2 regions of the Desulfosporomusa polytropa genome follow, and region 2 is predicted to be linked to the other one. Evidence: riboswitches for the same ligand, from Rfam matches in the RefSeq annotation. Region 2 holds a riboswitch; the other holds the start of a gene.
What was found. A riboswitch is a leader RNA that binds a small molecule or an ion and turns the genes downstream of it on or off. The one in region 2 is predicted to bind S-adenosylmethionine.
Positions count from the first base shown of each region.

Region 1: it holds a riboswitch for S-adenosylmethionine, as region 2 does, so the genes downstream of both, metK (methionine adenosyltransferase) here and ACZ449_RS13175 (MetQ/NlpA family ABC transporter substrate-binding protein) in region 2, are expected to answer to the same signal.

Region 1 covers NZ_AP042400.1:1,595,395-1,606,613, reverse strand. Annotated here, with positions in the region: gene rsmB (16S rRNA (cytosine(967)-C(5))-methyltransferase RsmB) at 1-1,192, opposite strand, end outside; gene ACZ449_RS09315 (DUF116 domain-containing protein) at 1,189-1,989, opposite strand; gene fmt (methionyl-tRNA formyltransferase) at 2,003-2,944, opposite strand; gene def (peptide deformylase) at 2,950-3,402, opposite strand; gene priA (primosomal protein N') at 3,481-5,901, opposite strand; gene ACZ449_RS09295 (hypothetical protein) at 5,995-6,123, opposite strand; gene ACZ449_RS09290 (heavy-metal-associated domain-containing protein) at 6,138-6,365, opposite strand; gene metK (methionine adenosyltransferase) at 6,438-7,628, opposite strand; SAM riboswitch class I at 7,695-7,803, opposite strand; gene coaBC (bifunctional phosphopantothenoylcysteine decarboxylase/phosphopantothenate--cysteine ligase CoaBC) at 7,857-9,059, opposite strand; gene rpoZ (DNA-directed RNA polymerase subunit omega) at 9,069-9,275, opposite strand; gene gmk (guanylate kinase) at 9,300-9,938, opposite strand; gene remA (extracellular matrix/biofilm regulator RemA) at 9,959-10,225, opposite strand; gene ACZ449_RS09260 (YicC/YloC family endoribonuclease) at 10,279-11,163, opposite strand.
Region 2 covers NZ_AP042400.1:2,392,049-2,403,267, reverse strand. Annotated here, with positions in the region: gene ACZ449_RS13195 (YdcF family protein) at 1-734, shown strand, start outside; gene purD (phosphoribosylamine--glycine ligase) at 764-2,041, shown strand; gene ACZ449_RS13185 (DUF456 domain-containing protein) at 2,064-2,582, shown strand; gene ACZ449_RS13180 (TetR/AcrR family transcriptional regulator) at 2,597-3,187, shown strand; gene ACZ449_RS13175 (MetQ/NlpA family ABC transporter substrate-binding protein) at 3,267-4,088, opposite strand; SAM riboswitch class I at 4,203-4,306, opposite strand; gene ACZ449_RS13170 (YerC/YecD family TrpR-related protein) at 4,498-4,794, shown strand; gene hisZ (ATP phosphoribosyltransferase regulatory subunit) at 4,814-5,998, shown strand; gene ACZ449_RS13160 (HDIG domain-containing metalloprotein) at 5,991-6,518, shown strand; gene ACZ449_RS13155 (D-2-hydroxyacid dehydrogenase) at 6,515-7,471, opposite strand; gene hisG (ATP phosphoribosyltransferase) at 7,684-8,349, shown strand; gene hisD (histidinol dehydrogenase) at 8,346-9,686, shown strand; gene hisC (histidinol-phosphate transaminase) at 9,688-10,731, shown strand; gene hisB (imidazoleglycerol-phosphate dehydratase HisB) at 10,728-11,219, shown strand, end outside.

The sequences.
Region 1 (11,219 bases), 800 kb from region 2:
GGTTTTCTGCAGGTTCAGTTGTGCAGGTGCTATAAACTAATACCCCACCAGGTTTTACACACTGAGCAGCACTTGCTAAGATAGCTGCCTGTAAGGTAGGCAGATCTCGCAAAATGTCCTCAGATTTGCGCCAACGGGCATCTGGTTTGCGCCGTAGTACTCCAAGACCTGAACACGGGGCATCTACAAGTACTCTATCAGCCTTGTGTGGATATATAGTACCTAGATTAACAGCATCTAGAGCCTTAGTTTCAATGTTTGTTAATGCCAAGCGCTCAGCGTTTGCGCGGGTAAGTGCTAATTTATGTTCGTAAATATCAGTAGACAAAACCTGACCGGTATTATTCATCAAGGCCGCGATATGGGTAGTTTTGCCACCGGGAGCACCACAGGCATCAATTATGAATTCGCCTGGTTGAGGATCAAGAATGTGTGCTACCAACATAGAACTTTCATCTTGTACCTGAAATAATCCTTCTTGCAGAGACTTAAGCGTACCAAGACTTGGATGTTCATGACAGACAATACCTTCCGGCGTCCAGTTTGACACTTGGCATTGTACGCCCTCTCCTGCCAAACGTTGCAGGAGTGCATCACGGTTTATTCTGATGGTATTAGTGCGAATTGAGAGCGGCGGCACTGTATTATTGGTTTGACACAATTCTTCACAAGCCGACACACCTAAACGTTTAACCCAGCGCTCGATAAGCCACTCAGGATGAAAGTATGTGAGGGCAAGATATGTAACAGGGTGTTTGTCCTTGTTTGGATAAACGATTTTTTCCGGACTGCGGGCAGCATTACGCAAAACGCCATTAACAAATTTAACTGTACCAGCATGACCATATTTTTTTGCCAATTCAACAGCCTGATTGCAGGCTGCCGATGCGGGTACTTTTTCAAGATAAAAGAGCTGGTACATTCCTAGCCGTAAAATATTTTTAATAATAGGCGCTACTTTGGCAAGTGAACGGCTCAAATAGCAACTGAGCATCCAATCCAAAGTAGCGCCAGTTTTAACAGTACCATATACGAGCTCAGTAATAAACCGCCGGTCCTGATCGGTAAGTCCTCCATTAATTGCTCGACGGTTTATCTCTTGTGCCAAGGCGATATTAGCATAGGCACCATTATTTTCGACATCATTAAGTATTTTTAGAGCAATTTCTCGAGCATTTACTTTATTAGTCATGTTAATACACCATCTTTATTTTTTCTCGAAATATCTTTGGGTAAAAAGTTTTGGATAGCTTCTTCCACTTTAGCAAGATTAACACGCGTGTTGCAACAAGGACCAAATGGCCGTTGATTGAGAACGCCAATTACCGGTAACGGAAAAACGTCCTGAATACCACTCGTAAGATCGCGTTCACAGGCAATCGCCAGCACAGCTTGTGGACGGATGGTCTTTATTACCTTGCGGGCTAGAGTACCGCCAGTTACTACTGCCAAATGAACACCATAGCTTTCGGCAAGTGTCACTAAATCACCAATCTGGCATTTGCCACAGTGGTGACAATTCGATACATTACGCGTAATTTTATACGGGCAGCTTTCCTGTTGCAAGCAGTGTGGAGTCATAATCAGCAGTTTGTCTGGTTGTACCATTATCCCTTTTTGCTTGATTAAATGGTTGCTTACTTCAATAAAGGAACGTTCAATCCGTTCCTTGCCCACATCAAACAACTTGCCAATAGAGATCGCCACTGGAAACAGCAGATTGATGGCCGACCATGCTAGACCTTGGAAAATTCCTAATGTCCTAAATCCTAAAATAGCCAGTATAATACCAATAACACCACAGGCGATCGCTAAAATAACGGTTGCTAAAAGCGTACCTAGTATCATCGGTAAATAGGTGCTGATATTACTTAAGCCTGGCATACTAACGACCCATATACCGTAACTCGAAACAGTCGCCAAGACTAAACTAATAAGAATTAGTGTTAAAAACAAACGTTTACGAGGTCTATTCATTATTTCAATCATAACTGTTACCTTCTCATTCAAACATATTGCCTGTTGTAAGGGAGTAACCACAAACAAAGTTGCTTGCCTGCATACGCCGTTTCGATTCAGGCTGTACTTCTAGCAACTCAATTGTTCCTTTGCCAGTTTCAACAACCAGCCCTTCTTGGGTTAACTGGACAACTTGTCCCGGTTGAGAGCAGGATGCTACTTCATTATATATTCTAGTCTGCCATATCTTTAGTGATTTATTTTGGTATTTGCAGTAGGCTCCCGGCCAGGGATTGAGTCCGCGTATTAAGTTATGAATAGCCACTGCCGGTTGGTGCCAGTCAATGCGTTCGGTATTGCGGCAAAGCAATTGAGCGTAAGTTGCCTCAGCGTCATTTTGCGGCTCACGCGGTGCAGTGCCATCTGCTATTTGTTGCAAGGTGCCTGCCAGTACCTCGGCACCCAGGTTTTGTAATTTATCATGAAGGCTGCCGGTGGTATCAGCTGGCAGGATTGGTATTTCGGCTTTTATGATCATATCACCTGTATCCATACCGACATCCATATACATGGTAGTAATGCCACTCATTAGTTCTCCGTTGATTATAGCCCAGTGAATGGGGGCTGAGCCGCGATATTTAGGTAAAAGTGAAGCATGCACGTTAATACAGCCATAACGTGGCAAATCTAAGAGCCTTTTGGGCAAAAACTGACCAAAAGCGATAACAATTATAACATCAGGTGTAAGGGCCGCAATCTGGTTATAAAAATCATCATTTTTAATATTGTCAGGCTGTATTATAGAAAGATTATAGTTTAAAGCCGCAACTTTAACAGGGGAATACGTCAGTTTCTGTCCGCGTCCCTTAGGTCGGTCAGGTTGAGTGATAACTGCGTCTATGGGATAACCCTCCCTAACCAACATATCTAAACAAGGTACAGCAAAATCAGGTGTTCCCATAAATACCGTACGTAATTTTTTCATGTAACCTACCCCTTGTGTATGGTTTTCGCCAGTTCAATAAACAAAATACCCTTAAGATGGTCTATTTCATGCTGAAATGCCCGTGCTAACAGACCTGAACCGTTAATCCGAATGGTTTTACCAGCTCTGTTTAGTGCTTCCACTGTTACCGTGGCATATCGTTCCACTTCACCATACATGCCAGGAACACTTAAACAGCCTTCAGTCCCCTCTTCACTGCCTTCGCAGGCAATAATTTCAGGATTAATAAGCTCGATAATACCTTCGCCAACATCAATGACGACTAGCCTTAAAGAAACACCAACCTGCGGTGCAGCTAGCCCTACGCCATCGGCAGAGTACATGGTTTCAGCCATATCATCAAGTAAGTGTTTTATTTTTCGGTCAATCTTTTCTACAGGTGCAGCAATTTCTTTCAAAACCCTGTCGCCTGCTTTTCTTATTTCCATTACTGGCATTGCGTACCTCCTTACCTTATCAGACTATCAAAAAAATTTTACCATAGATTAGCGCAGCACGAAAGTAGTTCTTCTAAACTAAAGAACATTAACAGGGTCAATATCAACAATAATATTTTTTTGGTTAGCTATGCTCATCGTGCCAATTTGTTTAGTTATTGTGGGTAAATCTTGGGTTTTAATAAGAATATTTATTCGAAAAATATCTTTAACCTTATTTACCGCAGCTGGAAACGGCCCAATAATGGAAGCATCCAGCTTTGCCAATGCCTGCGTGAGTTCGGCGGCTAACTGGTTAGCATGACGATGGACGATGGTTTCGTCACTAGCTTGTACTGTTATTTTTATCAGATTCGCAAATGGCGGGTAACCTAATTGCTGGCGAAAGACCAGCTCTTGTTGATAAAATCCCAGATAATTATGCTCTGCGCCGGCAGTAATCGCATAATGTTCTGGATTATAAGTTTGCATAACTACTCTTCCAGCTTTGCTACCACGTCCGGCTCTCCCTGCTGCTTGGGTTAACAGAGCAAAGGTTTTTTCAGCTGCCCGAAAGTCTGGTAAGTTGAGCGCTGTATCTGCTGAAATAATACCAACTGCCGTTACATTGGGGATATCATGGCCTTTAGCCACCATTTGCGTACCTAGCAGAATGTCATAGCTACCTGCAGCAAACGCAGAGAGAATCTTGTCATGAGCCAGTTTGCGACTGGTAGTATCTTGATCCATCCGGACAATTTTAGCTAAGGGGAATAACTCGTTCAGAGCCTCTTCCACCTTCTGGGTGCCAGTACCAAAATAACGGATATATCGGCTGCCGCATTCAGGACAAACATCTGGTACTTCATGCCGTTCTTGACAATAATGGCAGCGTAAAATACGGGTAGGCGCATGGTAAACAAGCGAAATATCACAATGGTTGCATTTAAGAACATAACCGCACTCACGACATAGAACAAATGTGGAATAGCCGCGACGGTTAAGCAGAATGATAGCCTGTTCCTTTTTCGCTAGGATTTCAGTCAACATGACCTGTAAAGGCAGCGAGATGACACTGCGGCGCCCCTGTGCTAGCTCTTGGCGCATATCAACAAGAGTAACTGGCGGCATTGGCGTATCATCCACCCGTTTGTTCATCGGCAGTAAGCTATGTTTTCCCTGTAATGCATCGTAATAGGTTTCAATAGCCGGTGTAGCACTACCAAGGATAACAGTAGCTCCAGCAAACCTAGCTCTAGCTGCCGCCACCTCCCGGGCATGGTAACGGGGTGTTTCCTCCTGCTTATAGGTAAACTCATGTTCTTCATCAATAATAATCAGGCCTAAATGACTAACTGGTGCAAATAATGCTGAGCGAGCGCCAATTACAATTCCGGCTTGCCCGGCCTGTAGTCGTCGCCAGGCATCATACCGCTCGCCTACCGAAAGTTTACTATGCATAACTACTACATCATCACCAAACGCCGCCTTGAAACGAGCGACAATCTGGCTTGTTAAAGCTATTTCAGGTACCAAGACGATAGCTTGACGGTCGAGACGCCGTGCTTCGGCTACTGCTTTGATATAGACCTGGGTTTTACCACTGCCGGTAACACCGTGAATCAAAAAAGATGTATAAACACCGGCATTTATAGCTGGAATAATTTGCTGTAAAGCCAGTAACTGCTCTTGGGTTAATTTCAATTCCTTAGCTGTTTGGTGACTTCCAGCATAGCTATTACGAAATATGGGCACATTGCGGGTAGTAACAAGACCTTGCTCAGCAAGTTTTTTCACAGTGGCCTGGGTAATAGAAAGACTGCGTAACTGAACTGAAGTAAGTTCTTGCGTAGCTAATAACGCCTTGAGTAAGCGGTGTTGGGCAGTTTTGCTTTTGGGCAGCGTTTCTTCCATTTGAGCAGCAAGCTCCCTGCTTACGGCCAACTTAATAATCATTGTTGAAGTGGCCCTACCACGCTTGCTGACAGTATCAGCAGCTACAATTAGCTTATGCTGTAAAAAGAATTTTATCATATCATCTATACAGGTGAATCGTCTAGTAAGGTCGTTCAGCGTGACCGGACCATGTTCATAGATATAAGTGAGCATCAAGTGGTATTCTTTTGGTTTATTGCATAGTAAAGCTGCGGGATACTCCCCATCAAGCACAAGCGGTGCCTGATAAGCTTTTTGAGTTTTAATGCCTGATTGACCAGGAATAAACAGCCGCATTGCTTCAGCTAAAGAGCATAGGTAATAGTTACTTAGCCATTTGGCAGTTTCTAACATATTATTATCAAACCATGGATAATCATCTAGAACATCAAGAATGGACTTTAAGTCTGGGATATTTTCCTCCTCTAAGCCGACAATAAAGCCCTCTATCTTCCTATTACCAAATGGCACAAGCACACGCCAGCCTATAGCCACAAATGATAAATGGGCGGGAATAAGATAAGAAAAGGGTTTATTAATGCTGCGGGTGGGAATATTTACAATTATTTGAGCGGTATTTGACATTTTTTCACCTAAAGTTCATTTCTTATTTAGATAAAGAGAAGAGGACTTGTTCAGTCCCCTTTTTAACTAAAAGTATATATTCGCTTTTAACTATCAAATACCTGCTACCGGTTTTTCCTGGTAATGAGCGGCCATTTCCCAATCAAGCCCGGTGTCCATCGGCAAACGTTTAAAAAAACGTTTAATCCGGCGTCTTCTTAGCGGAGAAAAATGAAGTTTCATTTGGTTACTTACTCCTATTCTTGAACTGAATAGCCAAGTGATTGTAATGTCTCTTCAATATATCCGCTAGAATTTACAGTTTCATCGTGGCTAACCACAACTTGCTGGGAAGCCATGTCCACCTTAACTGAGGAAACACCATAAAGGTGGGATAACGTATGTTCAATACGATCCCGGCAGTGGTCACCTTTAAGACCGCCAACGTGGTAAACAGATTCTGTAATATTTTTTTGAGCAGCCAATGAAATACCTCCTTTAAACTGAATTGAATGTCCAGCAATATTAGTATTACCATTGACCATTAATTAATAAGTTTAGATATTGGCCTCTTTGCGAAGAAGTTCGGCTTTATCAATGTGTTCCCAAGGCAAATCTACATCAGTACGACCAAAGTGGCCATAGGCAGCAGTCTGACGATAAAGAGGACGTCTAAGATCAAGCGACTTAATTATACCCGCAGGTCGTAAGTCAAAATGCTTGTTGATAAGTGCAACAATTTTATCTTCTGGAATTTTACCAGTCCCAAAAGTTTCCACCATAACAGATACTGGACGAGCGATGCCAATGGCATAGGCCAATTGAATTTCGCATTTGTCGGCTAGTCCTGCAGCAACTACATTTTTAGCAACATAGCGGGCCGCATAAGCACCAGACCGGTCAACTTTTGTGGGATCTTTACCGGAAAAAGCACCGCCGCCATGCCGAGCCATACCGCCATAGGTATCAACTATTATTTTACGTCCGGTTAAGCCTGAATCGCCTTGCGGGCCACCCACGACAAATCGACCGGTTGGGTTAATATAGTATTTGGTTTTGGCATCTAATAGCTCTTGGGGAACTATGGGATTTATTACGTTAGCTATAAGGTCTTTTTCAATAGTTTCCCGATCAACGTCAGGACTATGCTGAGTTGAAATTACGATGGTATCAACCCGTACCGGTTTGCCATCTTCATATTCAACAGTGACCTGAGTTTTACCATCTGGGCGCAGATAACTCAGATCGCCATTTTTACGAACTTCGGACAATCGACGTGCCATTTTATGTGCTAAGGCGATTGGCAACGGCATAAATTCCGGGGTTTCGTTAGTAGCGTAACCGAACATCATGCCTTGGTCACCGGCGCCAATAGCATCAATGGCATCCATGTCACCCTGCTTGGCTTCAAGCGCCTTGTCTACACCCAAAGCAATATCAACCGATTGTTCGTCAATAGATAGTAAGACACCGCAGGTTTCGCCATCAAAACCATACTTGGCACGCGTGTAACCAATACTTTTAATAGTTTCACGCACAATTTTGGGAATGTCAACATAGCACTTAGTGCTGATCTCACCTACTACATGTACAATACCAGTAGTAACTAATGTTTCACAGGCTACTCGGGCCTCAGGATCTTGAGCTATAATAGCGTCAAGCACACTGTCGGAAATTTGGTCAGCAATCTTATCCGGATGGCCTTCAGTTACAGACTCTGATGTAAACAGCACACGTTTTGTTGCCATAAATATAATCCCTCCTAACTAGTTACTAAAAAAAGAAACTCCCACAAAGGGAGGTGTGATTTTTCACTCCCATCTCGCGGTTTACCGCCGGAATTGGCACCGTTTTTAGCATAAATATGCTAAATGGTTGCCGCGGTTTCATCGGGCCAGTCCCTCCACCAACTCTTGATGAGTATAGTATATGCAATTGTCACATCAAAGAAATTTTAAACTAAATATAAAAAAAAATCAAGTAGATTTTGTCAGCATTTTGTCAATTTTGTCTATAAGAATTTCTGCTATTTGCTGTTTGCTAAGCTGCGGTAGTTCTTCTATATCACCGTTTTTATGTATAATTTTTACAATGTTGGTATCAATATTGAAACCAGCTCCAGGGAGGGTCACATCATTAGCAACAATCATGTCAAGATTTTTCTTGGTTAATTTCTCCTGGGCGTGAGTCATAAGGTCTTCGGTTTCAGCAGCAAAGCCAATTAATAATTGCTGTTTTTTCTTTTGCCCCAACTCAAATAAAATATCTGGATTTCTAACGAGATTAATGGTTAAGGTATCCCCTGTCTTCTTGATTTTTTGTTCAGCTACCATTTCAGGTCGGTAATCTGCAACAGCTGCAGCTTTGATTACAATATCGACAGTATCAAATTCGTCAAGAACAGCAGCCTGCATTTGAGCCGCTGTTTCTACTCGTTTAATAGTTACCCCCAGTGGAGTTGGTAGGCTTGATGGACCAGAAACAAGTATGACTTCAGCGCCCCGTCTAGCTGCTACCCCGGCAAGAGCGTATCCCATCTTACCGCTCGAACGGTTACCAATATATCTGACAGGGTCAATGGCCTCACGCGTACCGGCCGCTGTAATCAATATACGTTTGCCTTGCAAATCTCGGCAGTTTTGCAACAAAGCAATAACTTTATCGACGATTACTAACGGTTCTGGTAAACGGCCTGGTCCCTCAACACCACATGCCAATAAGCCGACAGCAGGTTCTATAATATGATAACCTAACCCTGCCAATTTGGTTAAGTTCTGCTGAGTAACCGGGTTGAGATACATATTGGTATTCATAGCCGGTGCTACTATTATTGGGGCTTTTGTAGCCATAATGGTAGTGGTAAGCATATCATCAGCAATACCATTGGCTATTTTCCCAATAATATTGGCGGTAGCAGGTACAACAAGAAACACATCCGCCCAGTTAGCTAAGGCAATGTGCTGCACGTTCCAAGTTTTGGGCTCTTCCCACATATCAGTTACTACCGGATTACCGCTAAGTTCACGAAAAGTTAACGGTGTGACAAACTCTGTGGCCGCTTTGGTCATGATAACGTTGACGTTACAACCCGCTCTTTTCAAACGGCTGACAACCTCAACTGCCTTGTAGGCTGCGATTCCACCACTAACTCCCATAACAATGTTTTGACCTAAAGACATCATTGACTCCTATTTAATACCAGTTTTAGTGCGTTCATAGGTGATTTTCCCTCGAGCAACTTCTTCTAGCGCAATTGTCACTGGTTTGTTGGATTTGCATTCAATAAGCGGCTGCTGTCCATCCATAATTTCACGCGCCCGTTTAGCGGCTAATACTACCAATGTGTATTTACTGTCAACCTTTTTTACCAAAGAATCTAGCGACGGATTTATCATAGCGTTTCCCCTAACTTATTATTATTATAGTGTTGAGACCTCATTGCCAACACAACCAGCACTATAGAGATTATCAATTAATGCGGTGTTGCGTTCTGCCCTTAGTTTTTCAGCGGCAATAATGATCTCCACTTTTTGGACAGCTGCCGCTACTTGATCATTCATTACAATATAGTGATAGTTCTGTGCCAAAGAGAGCTCACCACTAGCACATTGTAGGCGTTTTTTGATGACATCAATGCTATCAGTACCACGTTTGTAAATCCTGTTAGCAAGTTCATCCAGTGAAGGTGGAATAATATATATATATACACCTTCCGGAAATTTTTCTTTTACTTTCATGGCACCTTGTGTATCTATTTCTAATACAACATCATATCCCTTATGTAACTGCTCAAGAACATAGTGACGTGGTGTCCCATAAAAATTACCGTAGACTTCGGCCCATTCCAAGAGGTCATCATTGTCAATCATATTTTTAAACTGATCTTTGGCAACAAATAGATAATTTATTCCATCCACTTCTCCTGCTCGGGGCGACCGGGTTGTAGCTGATATAGAATATTTCAAATGAGAATTGCTACGCAGCAGTTCGCGACAAACTGTGCCTTTACCAGTGCCAGAAGGGCCGGAAACAACTATTAATATTCCTTGTTGAGGCATAGGCTGTCTCCTTTCCGATCTTATTCAGCAGGTTCATCAGTAGTATCTTTGCTAGTCAAGCGATGAGCTACTGTTTCAGGTTGTACTGCTGATAAAATAACATGATCACTGTCGGTAATAATTACAGCGCGGGTGCGGCGGCCATATGTAGCATCAATAAGCATACCCCGATCACGTGCTTCCTGAATAATTCGTTTTATGGGGGCTGATTCCGGGCTGACAATAGAGATAATCCGATTAGCCGAAACAATATTGCCAAAGCCAATATTTATTAATTTTATATCCATTATAACTCCTCCTATAATTTTATAGGCTATTTTTTGATGTAATGGTTTTTATATTACTCTATGTTTTGGATTTGCTCTCTGACCTTCTCTATTTCACTTTTAATTTCAACAACAACATTAGCAATGTTAGAATCGTTGGCTTTGGAAGCAATGGTATTCGTCTCCCGGTTTATTTCTTGTACAATAAAATCAAGTTTGCGCCCCACCGCCTCAGAAGATTTAACTGTTGTGTGAAATTGTGCCAAATGGCTTTTAAGCCGAACAATTTCTTCGGTAAAATTAGTCCTGTCAGCAAATATGGCTGTTTCCTGGAGTAATCTGGTCTCATCAGGCTCAGCCCCTACAGCGCCTAGTAATTCTCGCATGCGGGATAATAATTTTTCCCGATATTCGACAAGAATTTGCGGTGCCCTTTCTTCTACTGTTGCAACATATGTCTGGAGCTTATCAACCCGTGCTAATAGATCCTGCTCAATATTGGTGCCTTCAGCTTCGCGCATTTTCATAAGATTGCCAAGTGCACTTTCAATAGCTGCAAGAAGTTTGGGCCATAAACACTCTACATCTTCTGTAACTTCCTCCAGTTTAAGGACCTCGGGATATTTTGATAAATGGTATATATTATCAGCAACCGTCATTTCTAATATGCCCGCTAATTCTCTCATTGCATTATGGTAAGCCATTGCCAATTCTTTGTCAACCCTTACTGCCTTTTTCTTCTCTCCATATTCGTCGACTGTAATAAAAGCGTCTACTCGGCCACGTAAAATGGTATTGGCAATAGTGCGGCGAATCCTATCCTCTAAACTGCCTAAAGTTTTGGGCATGCGAATAACAATTTCATTGTAACGATGATTTACGGCTTTAATTTCAACCACAATACGGTAATTGGAATCAATATATTCTCCCCGGCCAAAGCCGGTCATACTTTTGAGCACGAACTTGCACCTTCCTTTGCGTATGTTATTATTCACGGATAACACGATTTTAACCG
Region 2 (11,219 bases):
TTTTGTACATAACTTTTTTGTTGCCGCCAGGCTTGTTTATTGTTGCGTTAGCTGGTTGTTGTGTATGGCTGGTTAAGCACAAACAACGGGGTGTAGGGGTGCTGGCAATGATAACGGCGCTATTGTATCTCATATCCACTCCTTTGGTGGGAGACTGCTTGATGCGCTCTCTAGAGAGCCGTTACCAGCCGCCAGCAACGGTCAGTGGTGATGTTATTATTATGCTGGGAGGCGGAGCAACAGCAGACACACCCAATGTCCATGGCAAAGGTCATCTGATGGGTTCTGCTGCCAACCGTTTGCTGACAGCAGCTCAGCTATACCATATTACTGGCGCGCCAATCATCATTTCCGGTGGGCAGGTATTTGCCAATACTGGCAAAGAGGCGGAGATTGCACGCCATATCCTGCTGGGGCTAGGTATTCCGGATGAGAAGATTATTGTGGAAGGGCAGAGCCTTAATACTACCGACAATGCTAAATTCAGCAAGCAGATTGTAGCGGAACGGGATTTTACACGTCCTATTTTAGTGACTTCGGCTTTTCACATGGTACGGTCGGTGGGGCAGTTTTCCAAATATAATATGACGGTATTGCCCTATCCTACCGACTACCAAACCAATACTCATTTTATTTTTGAGTGGCACCAGTTGTGGCCTCGGGCTGACGCTTTCTATAATAGTCAGTTAGCCATTAAAGAATATCTTGGTTTGCTGGCAATACGCTGGTTTTAATGGGATTGTATACACGAAGGAGTGGTAATTTGAAAATTTTATTGATCGGTGGCGGTGGGCGTGAGCATGCTCTGGCTTGGAAATTGGCGCAAAGCCCCCGGGTAGAAAAAATATACTGTGTTCCGGGAAACCCCGGAATTGCGACTGTGGCTGAGTGCGTGGCTATTGATATAACAGATAATGAGGCTTTGGGTAAGTTTGCTCTCGAACATAGTATTGGGTTGACTGTTGTTGGACCTGAGCTGCCGTTGACCAATGGTCTTGCCGATCATTTTGCGGCGCTTAATCTAAAAGTTTTCGGTCCTTCCCAAAAGGCCGCGCAGCTAGAGGGTTCTAAGGCTTTTGCCAAAGAGATTATGCATAAGTATCATATTCCGACAGCGGCATCGGCTGCCTTTACGGAACTTGACAGTGCACTGGCCTACATAAAAGAACAAGGCGCACCGATTGTGGTAAAAGCTGATGGACTGGCCGCCGGTAAAGGTGTCGTTGTGGCTATGACGGTAGCTGAGGCTGTTGATGCCGTTACGATGATGATGCGGGATAAGGCTTTTGGTAGTGCTGGCAATCTGGTGGTTATTGAGGAATATCTGGAGGGGGAAGAAGCTTCCTTGCTGGCCTTTACTGATGGCATTACTGTGGTACCCATGGTTGCGGCCCAGGATCATAAACGGATATTTGACAATGACCAGGGACCCAACACTGGTGGGATGGGGACATATGCCCCGGCTCCGGTTGTTACTCCGGCTGTGTGGGAACAAGTACGGCGTGAAGTCTTGCAGCCGGTTGTTGATGCTATGCGGCAAGAAGGCATCATTTATAAAGGATGTTTATATGCCGGGTTGATGATTACGGCTCAGGGGCCAAAGGTTATTGAATTTAATGCCCGCTTTGGTGATCCCGAAACCCAGGTCGTATTACCACTTTTAGTCAGCGATTTGGTGGATATTATGGAAGCCTGTGCTGACGGACGACTGGCTGATATAACCATCGAATGGGATGATAAGGCTGCTGTTTGTGTTGTGCTGGCCGCTGGCGGTTATCCCGGGAGTTACAACAAAGGGGATACTATTACCGGCCTTGATCAAGCTGAGTCGCAAGGGGCTATGGTATTTCATGCCGGTACAGGATCGAAGAACGGCCAGGTTGTCACCCAGGGTGGTCGGGTGCTAGGTGTCACGGCAGTAGCCAATAATCTTCGGGAAGCCGTAGATAAGGTTTATCAAGCTGTGCCAGCGATACACTTCGATGGTATGCAGTACCGTAAAGATATTGCTCATCGGGCGTTTAATCGCAGCGACAGGTGAGCACGTTGAAGAGGTGTGCACTTTGGATGCAGGTTTAACAGCCAGTAATCTACTAGTCATTGTGGTTACCATTGTTGGTATTGGTCTGACAGCTATTGGTTTACCTGGCAATTGGTTGATATTTTTTACTGCTTTGGGCTATGGCTATTTGGAAAACTTCTCTCATATAAGCAGTACGGTGCTGCTTATGCTTTTTGGCGCTTTGTTAAGCGGGGAACTGGCCGAATTTGTGGCTGGGTCATTGGGAGCTACAAAGGAAAACGCCTCACGCACGGCCATTCTAGCAGCTTTTATTGGCGGTATCGCTGGCGGAATAATCGGTACAGGGTTCATGCCTGGACTGGGTTCCATTGCTGGGGCGCTCGGCGGATCTTTTGCCGCCGGCTATGTAGCAGAGTATGTGGCTACCGGAAACAGAGAAAAAGCAGCCAGAGTAGCCAAAAGTATTGTTATTGGCCAGGCATTAGGGCTAATCTTTAAACTAGCTATAGCCATAGGGATGGTAGCGTTTATTATCTCTCAGTTAACGTGGTCCGGGTGATTGGAGGAAGTACGATGAAACGTCAGAAAATATTGGATGCTGCCTATACTGTTTTCTCCCGCAAAGGGTATCACCGTGCCACAGTTGATGAAATTATTGCTCTGGCTGACACCGGTAAGGGCACAGTATATAAGTATTTTGTCAATAAAGAACAACTCTTTTATACCCTTATAAAGGAACGCAGTGCTAATTTTGAAATCGAACTTGGACAAATAGCAGCGCTTACTGAGACTCCGTTAAACAAAGTAACAAAGGCTATTAAGGTATTTTTAGAATTTTATATTGCTAATGGTGACTTGTGGCGAGTGCTTATGCACGAGATGCGAGGCTTAGGCCATGAAGAACCGTCAAGTTTTACTGCTGCCCAGCGTGAAAAGTATCGCGAAATATTTATTCATACCATCGGGATATTACAAACTATCTTACAAGAAGGTATTGAGCAGGGAAGTATCCGTAATTGTGATATACATAAAGCTGCTCATGGTTTATTCAGCGTCATTGTTATGACAGTATTCCAGGGTTTTGTTGAGGATAACAGTGACTCCCTTGATAAGGCAGCTAACGGTATTGCTGATGTCTTCCTTTATGGCGTTGTTGCGCGCTAAAAAAGGGCTGTGGAAAAACTTATAATAAGTTATCCACAGCCCTGCTTGCTTAGATCGTACATAGCCTCTTTTGAAAGAATTAAAATGCTGGTACAATGGCACCTTGATATTTTTCATTAATAAACTTCTTAACTTCTTCAGATGTTAAGGCTTTAGTTAATTTTTGGATTTCAGGACGGTTTTCATCGCCTTTGCGGACAGTAAGGATATTAACATAGGGAGAGTCCTTTTGTTCAATAAACAGAGCATCTTTACTGGGGACAAGCTTAGCTTCTAGTGCATAGTTAGTATTAATGACGGCTAAAGTAAGATCATCAAGTGAACGAGGTAGTTGCGCAGCTTCAAGCTCGCGGATTTTTACATTTTTGGGATTATCGGTGATATCGCTAATAGTAGCAGTAACACCTGCACCATCTTTGAGTTTAATAATGCCGGCTTTGGCTAGCAGGGCTAGTGCACGGCCGCCGTTGGTGGGATCATTGGGGATGCCGATTGCTGCACCGGTTTGCAGGTCATTCAGGTTCTTGACTTTCTTGGAGTAGATACCCATCGGTTCAATATGTACGGCAGCGGTGTAGGTCAGATCAAGCTTGCGTTCAGCGCTGAATTTGGTCAGATAGGGGATGTGCTGGAAGAAGTTAGCGTCTAGTTCTTTTTCAGCCACAGCCATGTTGGGACGGACATAGTCGCTCATCTCGACAATAACCAGGTTGATGCCTTCTTTTTCAAGCAGTGGTTTGACAACATTGAGAATTTCAGCATGCGGTACGGCAGTTGCGCCAACTTTAATGGTTTTCTTATCTGCGGCTGACGGAGCAGGGGTGCTCTTGCTGCCACAACCAGCGATAAAGGTAGAAAAGGCTAATAATGCAATCATTACTAACAGGGTAAACTTTTTCATAGAATAATTCCTCCTAATACTTATCTCTAATCTCTAATAATAATGACTAGATGATCCTCCTTTCGTGAAAAGTAGTAAGCCTCTTCGGCAGTCCGAAGAGGCTTGTTGTCCAGTTCTTCATCTGCCAGGAGGTAATCCTGTGGAATTGGCACCGTTCGCAAATACGATGGTTGCCGCGGCGTCATTGGGCCATTCCCTCAGCCAGCTCTTGATGAACAATATTTAATTTTATGAATTTTATATTAACATGACTACGAAAGACTGTCAACAGAAAAAGTGGTGTAAAAAAACGGGAATTTTACAAAAGACGTTTTAATTAAATAAAGATGGAAAGTATTAAAGAAGGAAAATCCGGGAAAATAGCGAATAAATATAAAAATAGCAAGTACTTATAGGGAGGCTAGTAGTTATGCCTGCAAATCCTAAATTAAAAGATAGGCTTACCGATCAGTTGTTTAGAGGGATTTTATCGCTAAACAGTGAGGAGGAATGTTATCAATTTTTTGAAGACGTATGCACAATTGGGGAACTTAAAGCTATGGCTCAGCGGCTGGAAGTGGCGCGACTGTTAAAAGCAGGCGTTATTTATGATGATATTGTTGCTGCAACCGGTGCGAGTACAGCAACAATCAGCAGAGTTAAGCGTTGTCTGTATTATGGTGCCGATGGCTATAAAATGGTGTTGGATAAAGTAGATAACAGCTGATTAGAATGGAGTGTACACAATGAACAGGAATAATTTTGTGCCGCAAATTCCTTATGGAACACGTGATCTGCTGCCGCGAGAAGCAAAACAAAAACGCATTGTGGAAGGAGCTCTTGCTGAGCTGTTTTCCTGTTGGGGTTATGATGAAGTGGTGACGCCAACTTTTGAATATATGGAAACTATAACACTAGGTACAGGCAACGCTATCCAGGAGCATGTGTTTAAATTTTTTGATAAGAATAATCGTACGTTAGCGCTGCGTCCTGATATGACAACACCCATTGCGCGGGTAGCTGCGACAAGATTTAAAGAAAGGCCGCTGCCGCTCAGATTATTTTATCTTACTAATGTATTTCGGCATGAGCAAGCGCAAGCTGGACGACAGTGTGAATTTTACCAGGCAGGGATTGAACTTTTAGGAGCCCCGGGGCCAGCAGCTGATGCGGAGATTATCGCATTGGCGGTTGAAGCCATGCTGGAGGCCGGTTTAACCAATTTTCAGATTGGTTTAGGCCAAGTTGCTTTCATTAACGGCCTTATGGACGAGAGTGGCTTAAGTCCGCAGGAGCAGCAAAAAGTAAAATATGCTATGGTTACCCGTGATTTGGTGGGATTGGGTGAGGTTTTGGCCCAAAGCGGTATTAGTCAGGCAGCCAGGGAACTATTGCAACAAATTCCCCTCTTACATGGGCGAGAGGATATGCTTAATACTGCTTACCGACTTGTTGCTAACGAACGAAGCCGCTCTGCACTTGATAATCTGGCTGACATTCATAAGCTTTTAGCAGGCTATGGCGTTGACCGGTATGTCAACTTTGACTTGGGCATCATTCGCGATTTTGATTATTATACTGGTATGGTCTTTGAGGGCTATACACCAGGTTTGGGCTTTCCCCTATGCGGCGGTGGTCGTTATGATACCATGTTGGCTTCTTTCGGTGTTGCCAATCCAGCCACAGGTTTTGCCCTGGGAATCGAACGAATGCTGCTGGCACTAGAGCGTCAAGGCATTGACGTTAGTGTTCGCGGTAAAGATATATACATTGCTTGGGCCGAGGGGAAACTGTCTGAGGCTATTGAAGCGGCCAAGCAGTATCGCAAAGCAGGCCGTCGAACAGAACTGGCGCTTTCTGGGTGTTCAAAAACGGCAGCACAAACGGCGGCTACTGAACAAGGCTATGAAGAACTGATCTATATTGAATAAACGCGTTAAACAGGTTGTTGCTGCGCTTACTGCCCGGATTGACGAAAGTGATAAAGAATTTGTCGATAAATACCTAAATAAAGCGCAGGCTGCCTTGTTTTGGCAGATGGATCTGCCTGACCAGCGACATGCTTTGAATGTAGCATATACAGCATGTAAGCTTGCGGCTGATCAAGCAGCTGTTGATCAACAACTACTTATAAAGTGTGCGCTCTTGCACGATGTCGGCAAGGTTAAAGGTGACGTTAGTACTGCTGATAAGATTATTACTGTGATTTTAGATACGTTTGCGGCACAGTGGGCGAAATCCTGGGGAAAAATGGGGCGGGGCGGCAAAATAGACAATCTTCGTCATGCTGTCTATATTTACTATAATCATGCTGCTCGCGGGGCGACTATGCTGCGTGCAGCTGGCCTGCCCCAAGAGCTGACCGAAATTGTCGCAAGACATCATGAGGCTCCGGTAGTAGGTGAACCACCGGAGCTTACGCTGCTTAAAATGGCTGATAGCCTAAACTAATAGCCTTTGACTTTATCAACAAGATTTATCATATCCCGACCCTGGATAAAACGGGTGAGATTATCAGCGAGCAGCTTGACAGCACGGTCAAGATAGGCCGGTGATAAAGCGGCAACATGGGGTGTGATAATAACATTAGGCATAGTCCACAGCGGACTGGATTCTGGCAGCGGTTCGTGAGTAAACACGTCCAGGCCGGCACCACGAATTAGTTTTTGTTCTAAGGCAGTGATTAAATCGGCCTCATTTACAATAGCACCCCTTGAAATATTGAAAAAATAGGCCGAAGGCTTCATCACGGTAAAATGCTTTAGGCCAATCAGATTTTCGGTGTTCTCAGTCAGCGGCAGGGCAATAACAACATAGTCCGCCTGAGATAGCATTTCCTGCAAACTATCATTATCTGGCGGATATAGCTTATCTACAAACAATTCAGTAGTCATTTCCTGTTTGCTGGCAAGGACCGTCATACCTAGCGCCTTGGCCTTTTTGGCAATCTCGCGTCCAATAGCACCCAGGCCAATGATGGCAAGGGTATGCTCGTGTAATTCATCTGTCGGCACTCTCTTCCAGGTTTTCGCATCTTGCTGACGAATACTCAGGATAAGTCCCCGGCTAAAAGCCAGCATCATGGCTAGTACATGTTCGGAGACAGGAATACCATGGATGCCCTTGGAATTCGTGAGGATGGTGTCAGCAGCCTGAATTTCAGGAAAGAGCAGTTTCTCCACTCCGGCGCTTAGTGCATGAATCCATTCTAAGTGAGGGGCAGCTTGATACAGATGGCGGGTTTCAGCCCAGCCCCAGGTTGCTAGAATATGGCACTCAGGCATATGTTCGAGGGCGTTCTTTGCATCGCTTATGATTATATTTACATTTGGCTCAGCGGCTTTAATGATTTCTTTATGCCTGTTGGCCAATGGGTTGAGCACAACAATATTAAGAACAGCCATGATGAACCTCCTTATTTAATGATAGTATCTTGTCAAATACTTCTACATATGCAGCCTGTTTTCCTACCTAAGACGAAAAAGCAGATACTATCAAGGGAGCGGGTTCTGTTACAAAAAGAAAAATTCATAGTAGTATATTGACGCTGGCAATGTATAATGTTAATATATTATCATATTAACTCTTTAATTAATTAAAGGAACAGGAGGCTGACATGACCTCAAATGATATGGATTATTTAACAATAGCCTTGCCTAAAGGCAAGCTCTTTGATCTTTCGGTGAATATGCTGGCCAAAATCGGTTATACGGCTGAAGGACTCAGCGAGAATTCGCGTAAATTGGTTATTGCCAATGAGAAGGAAAAGATCCGGTTTATTATTACCAAGACTGCTGATTTGCCTACTTATGTAGAATATGGTGCGGCTGATATTGGGATAATTGGTAAGGATGTACTTTTAGAAGAGAACAAAGATATCTATGAGCTACTTGATTTAAAATTCGGTTTATGCCGGTTGATGGTTGCTGTTCCCCAGGCATTGAAACAGGAGAAGATGAGTGACTATGCTCATATGCGGGTGGCTACAAAGTATCCCCGGGTTGCGGAAAGTTTTTTTCATAGTGTCGGTATTCAGATGGAGATCATTAAGCTCAATGGTTCTATTGAGCTTGCGCCCATGGTAGGTTTGGCTGAGATCATTGTTGACATTGTGGAAACCGGCCGCACTCTTAAGGAAAATAACCTTGTTGAAATCGCGCAAATTCATCCGGCAACAGCTCGATTTATTGCTAACCGGGTAAGCTTTAAGATGAAGTTTGACAGGATAAATAAAATGGTAGAAGGGTTAAAAGCACTGGTGGAAAGTGAGGGCAAAGTATGAAAAGGATTCACAGCAGTTTTTTAAGCAAAGAAGAAATGATCGAATTAATGGAAAAACCCGCTTTTGATAAAGTGATATTAGGCGCGGGCGGACGTGCTAAAGTAAAAGAAACGTTTGGCGAAGACCTGTCAGCCCAGCAGGTAGTGGAACGTATTGTTGAAGATGTACGGCGTCAGGGGAATGAAGCCGTACTAAAATATACGAAGTCAATTGATGGTGCTGAATTTACCGCCGATACGCTGGAAGTGACACCAGACGAGATCGAAAGCGCGATTGCTGGGGCTGACAAGGAAGTACTTGAGGCACTCGAAGCTGCTGTGGCTAATGTTCGACGGTTTCATAGTGAACAATTGCCTAAATCCTGGTTTACTGAGCGGGAACAGGGTGCGATTTTGGGGCAGAAATGTACGCCGCTTGATCGGGTAGGTATTTATGTTCCAGGCGGTACAGCTGCCTATCCGTCATCGGTGATTATGAATGCTGTTCCGGCGGCAGTGGCCGGAGTAAAAGAGATTATTATGGTTGTACCGCCTAGCCGGGAGGGAAAGGTAAACCCCTATGTATTGGCTGCAGCAAAACTAGCCGGCGTCACAAGAATCTTCAAGGTAGGCGGCGCTCAGGCAGTGGCGGCATTGGCGTTTGGAACAGAAACCATTCCTAGGGTAGATAAGATTACCGGCCCTGGTAATATTTTTGTTACATTGGCCAAAAAGGCCGTTTATGGGCATGTTGATATTGATATGCTGGCAGGACCCAGCGAAATTCTTATAGTGGCAGATAGTACGGCTGATCCCCAATATGTGGCTGCCGACATGCTGAGTCAGGCTGAACATGATGTGTTGGCCTCAAGTATTTTGATTACTGACAGTACCGAGTTGTCGATAAAAGTAGAAAAAGAAGTGGCAAAACAACTGGCAGTGCTATCGCGTAAGGACATTGCTGCCCAATCGATTGAGGATAATGGCTTGATTATTATTACCAAAGATATTTTAGAGGCGGTTGAGCTGGCTAATCTTTCGGCTCCGGAGCATTTGGAACTATTAACTGCCGAACCGTTCAAGCTGCTTCCGTATGTACGACATGCAGGTGCTATATTTATGGGACAATATTCACCAGAGCCACTTGGCGATTATTTTGCCGGTCCCAACCATGTATTGCCGACTGGTGGTACAGCCCGTTTTTACTCGGTGCTCAATGTGGAAACTTTTATGAAAAAAACCAGCATTATTGCCTATACCCAGGAAGCCTTGGCAGCTGTCAGCGGCCAGATTATCAAGCTGGCCGAAGCCGAAGGGCTGACGGCACACGCTAATGCTGTAAGATTGAGGGGGAATTAGGATGTTTGCACCTCGCAGCGGGTTAGAAGCCTTAAAACCATATTCTGTGGAAGAAATTCAGTGGCCGATTAGGCTTGATGCCAATGAGAATCCGAACGATATGCCGCAAGCTATTAAAACCAAGGTCATTGAAAAACTAACAACATTACCATTTAATAGATATCCTGAGATGAGTGCCCAGTCTTTAAAAACAACTATCGCCGCCGGTTTTGGCGTAACAATGGCTAATGTGCTTATCGGCAATGGTTCCAGTGAAATTTTGGAGGCATTATGTTATGCCTTTGGTGGTGCTGGTCGCAGTATTGTGTATCCCAGTCCCTCGTTTTCGATGTATGGCATTTATGCTAAGCTAGCAGACAGCCAACCTGTGCCTGTGGCGCTCAATGTGGATTACACACTAGATGCAGATAAATTGCTGGCAACGGCAAAGGAAGTAGCGGCCAGTGTGATTTTATTGTGTAATCCCAACAACCCGACCGGGATAGTGCTGCCACCTGAACAGATTGAATATATTGTCGCTAATACCAAGAGTCTGGTAGTTGTTGATGAAGCATATCATGAGTTTTACGGAAAATCGTCGGTGAATTTGTTGGGCAAATATCCGAATCTGGCCATTGCCCGTACCTTTTCTAAAGCCTATGGTTTGGCAGCTGCCCGGGTAGGTTATCTCTTAGCCAGTGAAGATACTGCCCAAACCATTGGCAAAGTATTGTTACCTTACGATGTAAATGCCTTAACGCTGGCAACAGCTGAGATCGTATATAATATGCGTCAGGAATTTGCTGCCAGTTTGGCTGAAAATAGCCGTGAGCGAGAGCGCATGACAGCCGCGTTTAGTGCGATCGCCGGCGTGACTGTATACCCGTCTCAAACCAATTTTCTGCTAGTTAAGAGCGATAACGTGGCAGGCATGGTGGCCTGCCTGAGCGCCCGCGGTATTGGCATTCGTGATTTTAGTACCGTTCCAGGACTTACTAACTGTATCCGGATTGGTGTGGGAACACCTGATGAAAATACGGCTGTATTGGAGGCTGTTACAGCATGAGCCGTACTGCCAGCTTGGAACGGATTACTGGAGAAACAGCCATAAAAGTATCCTTACATCTTGACGGCAGCGGCCAGTCGCAGATTGCCACAGGCATAGGTTTTTTTGACCATATGCTGATTTTACTCAGCAAACACGGATTGTTTGATTTGACGGTAACAGCCAATGGCGATATCTATGTAGACGGACACCACACGGTGGAAGATACCGGCATTGTCCTGGGACAGGCCTTGGCCCAAGCCCTGGGCGACAAATCTGGAATCAAGCGTTATGGTACAGCCTTTGTACCTATGGACGAAGCGCTGGCCATGGTGTCACTCGATATCAGCGGACGTCCTTTTCTAGTTTTTGATGCGGCCTTGCCAAGTGAGCAAGTCGGCCAGTTTGACAGTGAGCTAACTGAAGAATTTTTGCGGGCGCTTAGTGTTCACGCTGGACTTACGCTACATGTGCGGCTGCTGTCAGGCAAGAATACCCATCATATTATT